DNA from 2 places in the Acidovorax temperans genome. Region 2 is predicted to be linked to the other one. Evidence: predicted binding sites of a transcription regulator. Region 2 holds the regulator's gene; the other holds the start of a gene.
What was found. Region 2 encodes FNR, which switches genes on or off when oxygen is low (the NO sensors DNR and NnrR bind a similar motif). Its sites were predicted from a motif close to TTGATNNNNATCAA; they were not measured.
Positions count from the first base shown of each region.

Region 1: PQV96_RS09415 (nitrite reductase) is a predicted target of FNR. The motif match lies at 1,732-1,745, and genes of this name have one in related genera.

Region 1 is NZ_CP117193.1:1,966,209-1,969,625, forward strand. Features, by position in the region: gene PQV96_RS09415 (nitrite reductase) at 1-1,603, opposite strand, end outside; gene PQV96_RS09420 (amidohydrolase family protein) at 1,946-3,214, shown strand; gene PQV96_RS09425 (ABC transporter permease) at 3,295-3,417, opposite strand, start outside.
Region 2 is NZ_CP117193.1:1,732,891-1,736,307, reverse strand. Features, by position in the region: gene hemN (oxygen-independent coproporphyrinogen III oxidase) at 1-837, opposite strand, end outside; gene fnr (fumarate/nitrate reduction transcriptional regulator Fnr) at 1,026-1,748, shown strand; gene PQV96_RS08235 (hypothetical protein) at 1,839-2,132, opposite strand; gene PQV96_RS08230 (FixH family protein) at 2,200-2,475, opposite strand; gene ccoG (cytochrome c oxidase accessory protein CcoG) at 2,521-3,417, opposite strand, start outside.

The DNA.
Region 1 (3,417 bases), 230 kb from region 2:
TGGCAGACCAGACGGCAAACCACACTTCATCGCCAGCCTTGTTGAACTCTGGCTGCACCACGCGCTTGGCACCGCCGTCGTCAGGCAAACCAGCCCACTCGGCGATTGGCAACACGGTGTAGCCCTTGTCCAGGTTCTTGATGTCGTACACCACCACCGACTGCGAGATCTTTGGATCAGGATTCAGCGGAGCGTCCGAATACAAGTGCTGCGACTTGGGGTGGCTCTTGATGAACAGCGCACCGCCGCCTGGGCCCTTGAGCTTGGCGACTTCCTTGAACGCATACTGGGCGTGCTTCTTGGGGTCGGTGCCGATCAGCGAGATGGTTTCGTCACCCAAGTGGCCGGTGGACCACACAGGGCCAAATTTAGGGTGCACAAAGTTGGCGCCACGGCCGGGGTGAGGTATCTTGCCCACGTCCACCACGGCTTGCAGCTTGCCTTCCTTGGCATCCACCACGCCGATCTTGTTGCTGTTATTCGCTGCCACCATGAAGTAGCGCTTGGTCGAATCCCAGCCGCCGTCGTGCAGGTAACGGGCTGAACCCAGCTCGGTGATCTTGAGGGCGTCCACGTCCTTGTAGTCCACCATCAGGGTCTTGCCGGTTTCCTTCACGTTCACGATGAACTCAGGCTTGAAGTGCGATGCCACGATGGATGCCACGCGGGGCTCGGGGTGGTATTCCTGGGTATCCACCGTCATGCCACGGGTCGAGACGATCTTCATGGGCTCCAGCGTGTCACCATTCATGATGACGAACTGAGGGGGCCAGTAAGCGCCGGCGATGGCCAGCTTGTCCGTGAAGTCGCCTTCCTTGCCCTTGTACTTGGAGGTATCCACCGAGCGGGCTTCCAGACCAATGCGGATTTCAGCAACGTTGTCAGGCTTGGCCATCCACAGGTCGATCATGTTCACGCGGCCGTCGCGGCCAATCACGAACAGGTAGCGGCCCGATGCCGAAGTGCGCGAAATGTGCACCGCGTAGCCGGTCTTGACGATGTTGATGATCTGCTTGGTGTCACCGTCAATCAGCGCCACTTCGCCCGTGTCACGCAGCGTGGTCGAGAAGATGTTGGCGATGTTGTAATCGTTCATCTTCTTGGTGGGGCGATCCTTCGGGGGCACCATCACCTTCCAGGTCTTCTTCATGTCCGCCATGCTCCACTCGGGGGGCATGGGAGGATCCTGCTGGATGTAGCGGGCCATCATGTCGACATCGGCCTCGCTCATTTCGCCGGAAGTCTGCCAGTTGGGCATGCCGGCTGGCGAACCGTAGGCGATGAACACCTTAAGGTAGTCCGTGCCCTTGGGCAGCGTCACATCCGGTGTCAGCGGCTTGCCCGTGGCACCTTTGCGCAGCACGCCGTGGCAGCCTGCGCAACGCTCAAAGTACGTCTGGCGCGCGCGGTCGAACTCGGCTTGCGTCATCTTTGGCGCAGCGGGGTTCGTGCTTTGGTACATCGGCTGATTGGCCAAAGGGGACGCGCCTGCCTGGTAGTTCATCTCGGCGGGTGTCACGCTCTTCTTGTCTTCGGCATACGCCGTAAGAGCCAGGGTGGACAGTGCCAGGGCCGCAAGGCGCGCCAGCTTTCGGGTTGTCATGGGGACTCCTTGTATGTCGCGGCCCAAGATGGCTCAATCTCCATCCCTCCAATAGGCCCGCCGCGGGCTGCGACGACTGGGGTTCGGCAGGCTCAGAGGCATTCTTTGTCAGCCAAACCGGCAGCGCTTTGATACCTATCAATGATTCATGTTAGATACCCATTTGGTTCAGGTGGCCCGATTCTGCGTGACGTTTTCATCACCATGACACCAAGAGCCACACCTGCCTCCGCGACAACAATGCAAGCGCATATCTCCCGCGCCCAACGGTGAAGCCCAGCACCTCTGCAGATCGCAAAAACCACGTATCCTGAGCAAAACCCGTCCTGCCCCTCTCACCCCATGCTTGACCTGCTCATCACCCACGCCACCCTGCCCGACGGGCGCCAGAACATGTCGATTGCCGTGCAAGGCGGCCGCATCACCGAAGTGACCGAAGGCCTGCAAGCCCCAGCGCATGAAACGGTGGACGCAGGCGGCCTGCTGGTGAGCCCGCCGTTTGTGGACGCGCATTTCCACATGGACTCGACCCTGAGCTACGGCCAGCCGCACGTGAACGAGAGCGGTACGCTGCTCGAAGGCATTGCGCTGTGGGGCGAACTCAAGCCCACGCTGACCCACGACGCCATCGTGCAGCGCGCGCTGCAATATTGCGACATGGCCGTGGCACGCGGGCTGCTGGCCATCCGCAGCCATGTGGACACCAGCCACCCCAGCTTGCTACCGGTGGAGGCGCTGCTGGATGTGAAGCAGCGTGTGGCGCCGTACCTGGATTTGCAGCTGGTGGCCTTTCCGCAAGACGGTGTGCTGCGTGCGCCCGGGGGGCTCGACAACCTGAAACGTGCGCTAGACATGGGCGTGGATGTGGTGGGCGGCATTCCGCACTTCGAGCGCACCATGGCCCAAGGGGCCGAGAGCGTGAAGATCCTCTGCGAGCTGGCCGCCGAGCGCGGCAAGCGCGTGGACATGCACTGCGACGAATCCGACGACCCGCACTCCCGCCACGTCGAAACCCTGGCGTTCGAAACCCAGCGCCTGGGCCTGCACGGCCGCGTGACGGGCTCGCACCTCACCTCCATGCACAGCATGGACAACTACTACGTGAGCAAACTCATCCCGTTGATGTGTGAGGCCGACCTGGGCGTGGTGGCCAACCCGCTCATCAACATCACCCTGCAAGGCCGCCACGACACCTACCCCAAGCGCCGGGGCATGACCCGCGTGCCCGAGCTGATGGCCGCCGGCCTGACGGTGGCCTTTGGCCACGACTGCGTGCTCGACCCCTGGTACAGCGGCGGCAGCGGCGACATGCTGGAAGCCGCGCACATGGGCCTGCATGTGGGCCAAATGACCAGCCAGGCGGGCATGCGCCAGTGCTTTGATGCGGTGACCGTGAACCCTGCCCGCCTGCTGGGCTTGGAGGGCTACGGCCTGGCCCCCGGCTGCCACGCGGACTTTGTGCTGCTGCATGCGCGCAACCCGGCAGAAGCCATTCGCCTGCGGGCCGCGCGCCTGGGCGTCTGGCGGCGCGGCCAGCGCGTGGCGAGCCAGCCGGCGCCCACGGCGGCATTAAACCTGCCTGGGCGGCCCGGTAACGTGGACTTTATGTAAAAAGCGGCTCCAGCGCTTATCTAGAAAGCGCAAGCAGCTACCAAATCAATAGCAAACCCCATAGCAACTGGCGCGCAAGATCAAGCCATCTGCGAGATAGTCTTGCGAAAGCGCGCCAGCGCCAGGGCAAACAGCACAGCGCCAATCGCCAGCAGCCACACCAGCGACGACCACACCACCGACAACCCCGCGCCCCGGTACAG
Region 2 (3,417 bases):
TGCATCCAGCGAACGCGAAAGCATGGCGACTTTGGCACCTGCTGTGGGCAACTCCGCTGAAATGATGCGACGCTGGGGCTTGAAGCGCTCAGGCAGATGTGCATATGCGTACAACGCAATGCGATCGGGTCGAAGCTGGGCAATCTGTGACAACGTCCGATCAAATGACTCAGGGGTTTGGCGTGGCAAGCCGTAAATCAAGTCCACATTGATGGAGTCAAACCCGATGGTGCGTGCAGATTCGACCAAAGCAAAAACTTGCTCTGCGGGCTGAACACGGTGTACTGCCTTTTGGACTTCAGAGTCGAAGTCTTGGACGCCAAAACTCAACCGGTTGAAACCCAACTCTGCCAACAATGCCAGACGCTCCGCGTTGACCGTGCGGGGATCCACTTCGATGGAATATTCCCCACCGGGAGCCAGAGTGAAGCTGCGCTTGAGCATGGACATCAACTCACACAGCCCATCATCAGACAGGAACGTGGGGGTCCCGCCACCCAGATGCAACTGGCTAACCACCTGCCCCACACCACATTGGGCTGTATGCAAGTCGATTTCGCGGCTCAGGTACCGCAAATAGACATCAGCACGATCATGGTGTTTGGTAATGATCTTGTTGCAAGCGCAGTAGTAGCATAGCGACTCGCAAAATGGGATGTGTACATACAGCGACAACGGCATGGCTTTGGAGCCTGTCCCCAAATGCCTTTGGGCCAACGCCAAGGCATAGTCCTCCTGACCAAAAGCCTCCACAAAACGGTCTGCCGTTGGATAAGAGGTGTATCGGGGACCCGGCACATCAAACCGGGTAAGGAGTTCTGGGGTAACAGCGGTCATGAGATATCCTTGCGTACTCGGTTACTGTGCCGCACCTTACCCTCTTCGTCCTTGACCTGAATCAAGTGAACCCACTGCTGGTGGAGCGACAATTTGATGCATATCATCCGCTTCTAAGCACTGTGCGAGGCACTTCGGCCTCTCTCGTCGAGCACGATATGCTCGAACAACCAACTGGTTTCTGCGCCATGAATCCGCTCACCATCAAAGTCGCCTGCTCCAACTGCAATCTCCGTGAGCTTTGCATGCCTGTGGGGCTCAACGAAGAGCAGCTGCAACGCATCGACGAAGTGGTAGCCGTGCGGCGCAAGATCAAGCGCGGCGGAACGCTTTTCCGCAACGGAGAAGCTTTCACCTCGCTGTATGCCATTCGCACGGGCTTCTTCAAGACCTGCGTGGCGACAGAAGATGGTCGCGACCAAGTCACAGGATTCCAGATGGCCGGTGAAATCATTGGTCTGGATGGCATTGTGAATGACCATCACACCTGCGATGCCGTCGCTCTGGAAGACGCGGAAGTTTGCGTCATGCCCTTTGATCGCATAGAGGAATTCTCGCGAGAAGTCACTGCGCTACAGCACCATGTGCACAAAATCATGAGCCGTGAAATCGTGCGTGAGCATGGCGTGATGCTGCTGCTCGGAAGCATGCGAGCAGAAGAGCGTCTGGCAGCGTTTTTGCTCAATTTGGTGCAACGCCTGCACGCGCGAGGTTTCTCTCAATCGGAACTGGTGTTGCGAATGACGCGAGAAGAAATTGGCAGTTATCTCGGCCTCAAGCTTGAAACCGTGAGCCGCACCTTCTCCAAGTTCGTAGAAGAAGGCACCGTGGAAGTGCGGCAAAGACATGTCCGCATTCTAGATACCGATGCCCTACGCCGCATCGTGAACAACCAACAAGCCTGCCACTGAAAAATTTTCGACAGAGGTGCCGGACAACTGACGAGCACTTCGCTGACGCCTCCGACAATGCCGCGCCATACAGCGCGGCATTTTTTTTATTCAAGTGCAGGAGGGATGCTTGCGGCAATCGTCAGGGCGCTCCTCGTCAGGCACCGGGCAGCGATTCAGTTCAAAGGGGGACATCGCAAGCAAGGTGGTGAGCGCACTGGACACCATGGTGAGCGCCCAGAACCCAAAGAACGCCAAGGTGTAGACGCCTGTTCTCGACAAGGTGACAGGCTGCCCGAACCAGTGAAGGTCTTGCGGGTCCACCATCGCAAAGACGAGCATCTCAATCACACCTGCCACCAAAAAGGCTGGCCAGGCAATCCACATCAGGCGCTGTGTCCACATCGTGCTGTTTCCTTGCGGTGTTGTATTGGGTCGTTGCGAAATTCAGTGAACCAGAGTGACTTCACAATCACCTCGGCTGCGCTTCTGGCGGGGTCGCAGCGTGATTGCGCCCTTTCATCGCGGGCGCCAAGCTCTTCTCTGGGTGCTCCAGGGTCTTGTTGATGTCGATACCTCGCTGGTAGTAATCCTCCGCGACCACAGGGTCTGGGCGCGACATCGCAAGCCACAAAGTAATGAACCCCGCAACAATGACCACCAAGGGGCCCGCCAATACCAGCCACACATGGCCAAACTTCCACCATGGGGCTGCAGCTGGCGTGGCTGAGGAAGAAACAGTAGACATAGCAAACTCCATTAACTCAGGCTTGTACGTTGAATGAAAACGGTACTACCTGGGAACCAAAAATACGGTTTTTTCTGTCACGTGGGCACCGCCACCCTCGGCACCAATTTCAAAGGTGATGGGATGAGACCCAGGTGAAGCAGACCCATAAGGCACCTGCAATCGCACAGCAACCCAGCGAGACTGAGCGGGATCGACCTCCACCGACGCTTCCGACACCACTTCAAGTCCCTCAAGACCCTTGGCATCTATGCGGTAGCGCTGAGGAGTTTCGGTAGCGTTCATGATCTGGATACGGTAGATGTTTTCCAACTTCCCCCCAGCCACAATGCGTGACAAGGCGGCCCGGTCGCGAACCACGTCCACTTTCAGCGGTGTTCTCGTCACCAGGCTGGCCAACAAGGCCACGCACAGGGTGACCAGCACGGCGCTGTAGATCAGCACGCGGGGGCGCAGCACGCGGCGCAACATCTGCGACTGCGTCCAGTGCTTGGCCACGCCGTTCTGGGTCGAATAACGGATGAGCCCACGCGGGTACTGCATCTTGTCCATCACGGTATTGCAGGCGTCCACGCACAGGCCACAGCCAATGCATTCGTACTGCAAACCCTTGCGGATGTCGATGCCCACCGGACAGACCTGCACACACAGCGAGCAGTCAATGCAATCGCCCAGCCCCTGGGCTTTGTAGTCGATATTCTTCTTGCGCGGACCACGCTGCTCGCCACGTTCAGGGTCGTAGGTAACGATCAGCGTGTCTTTATCAAACATCGCGCTCTGAAAGCGCGCATAAGGGCACATGTACTTGCAGACCTGCTCGCGCATGAAGCCCGCATTGCCATAGGTGGCAAAACCGTAGAACAGCACCCAGAAAATCTGCCAGCCGCCCGGGAACGCCAGCAGCTCGCTGCCCAGCTCGCGAATGGGGACGAAGTACCCCAC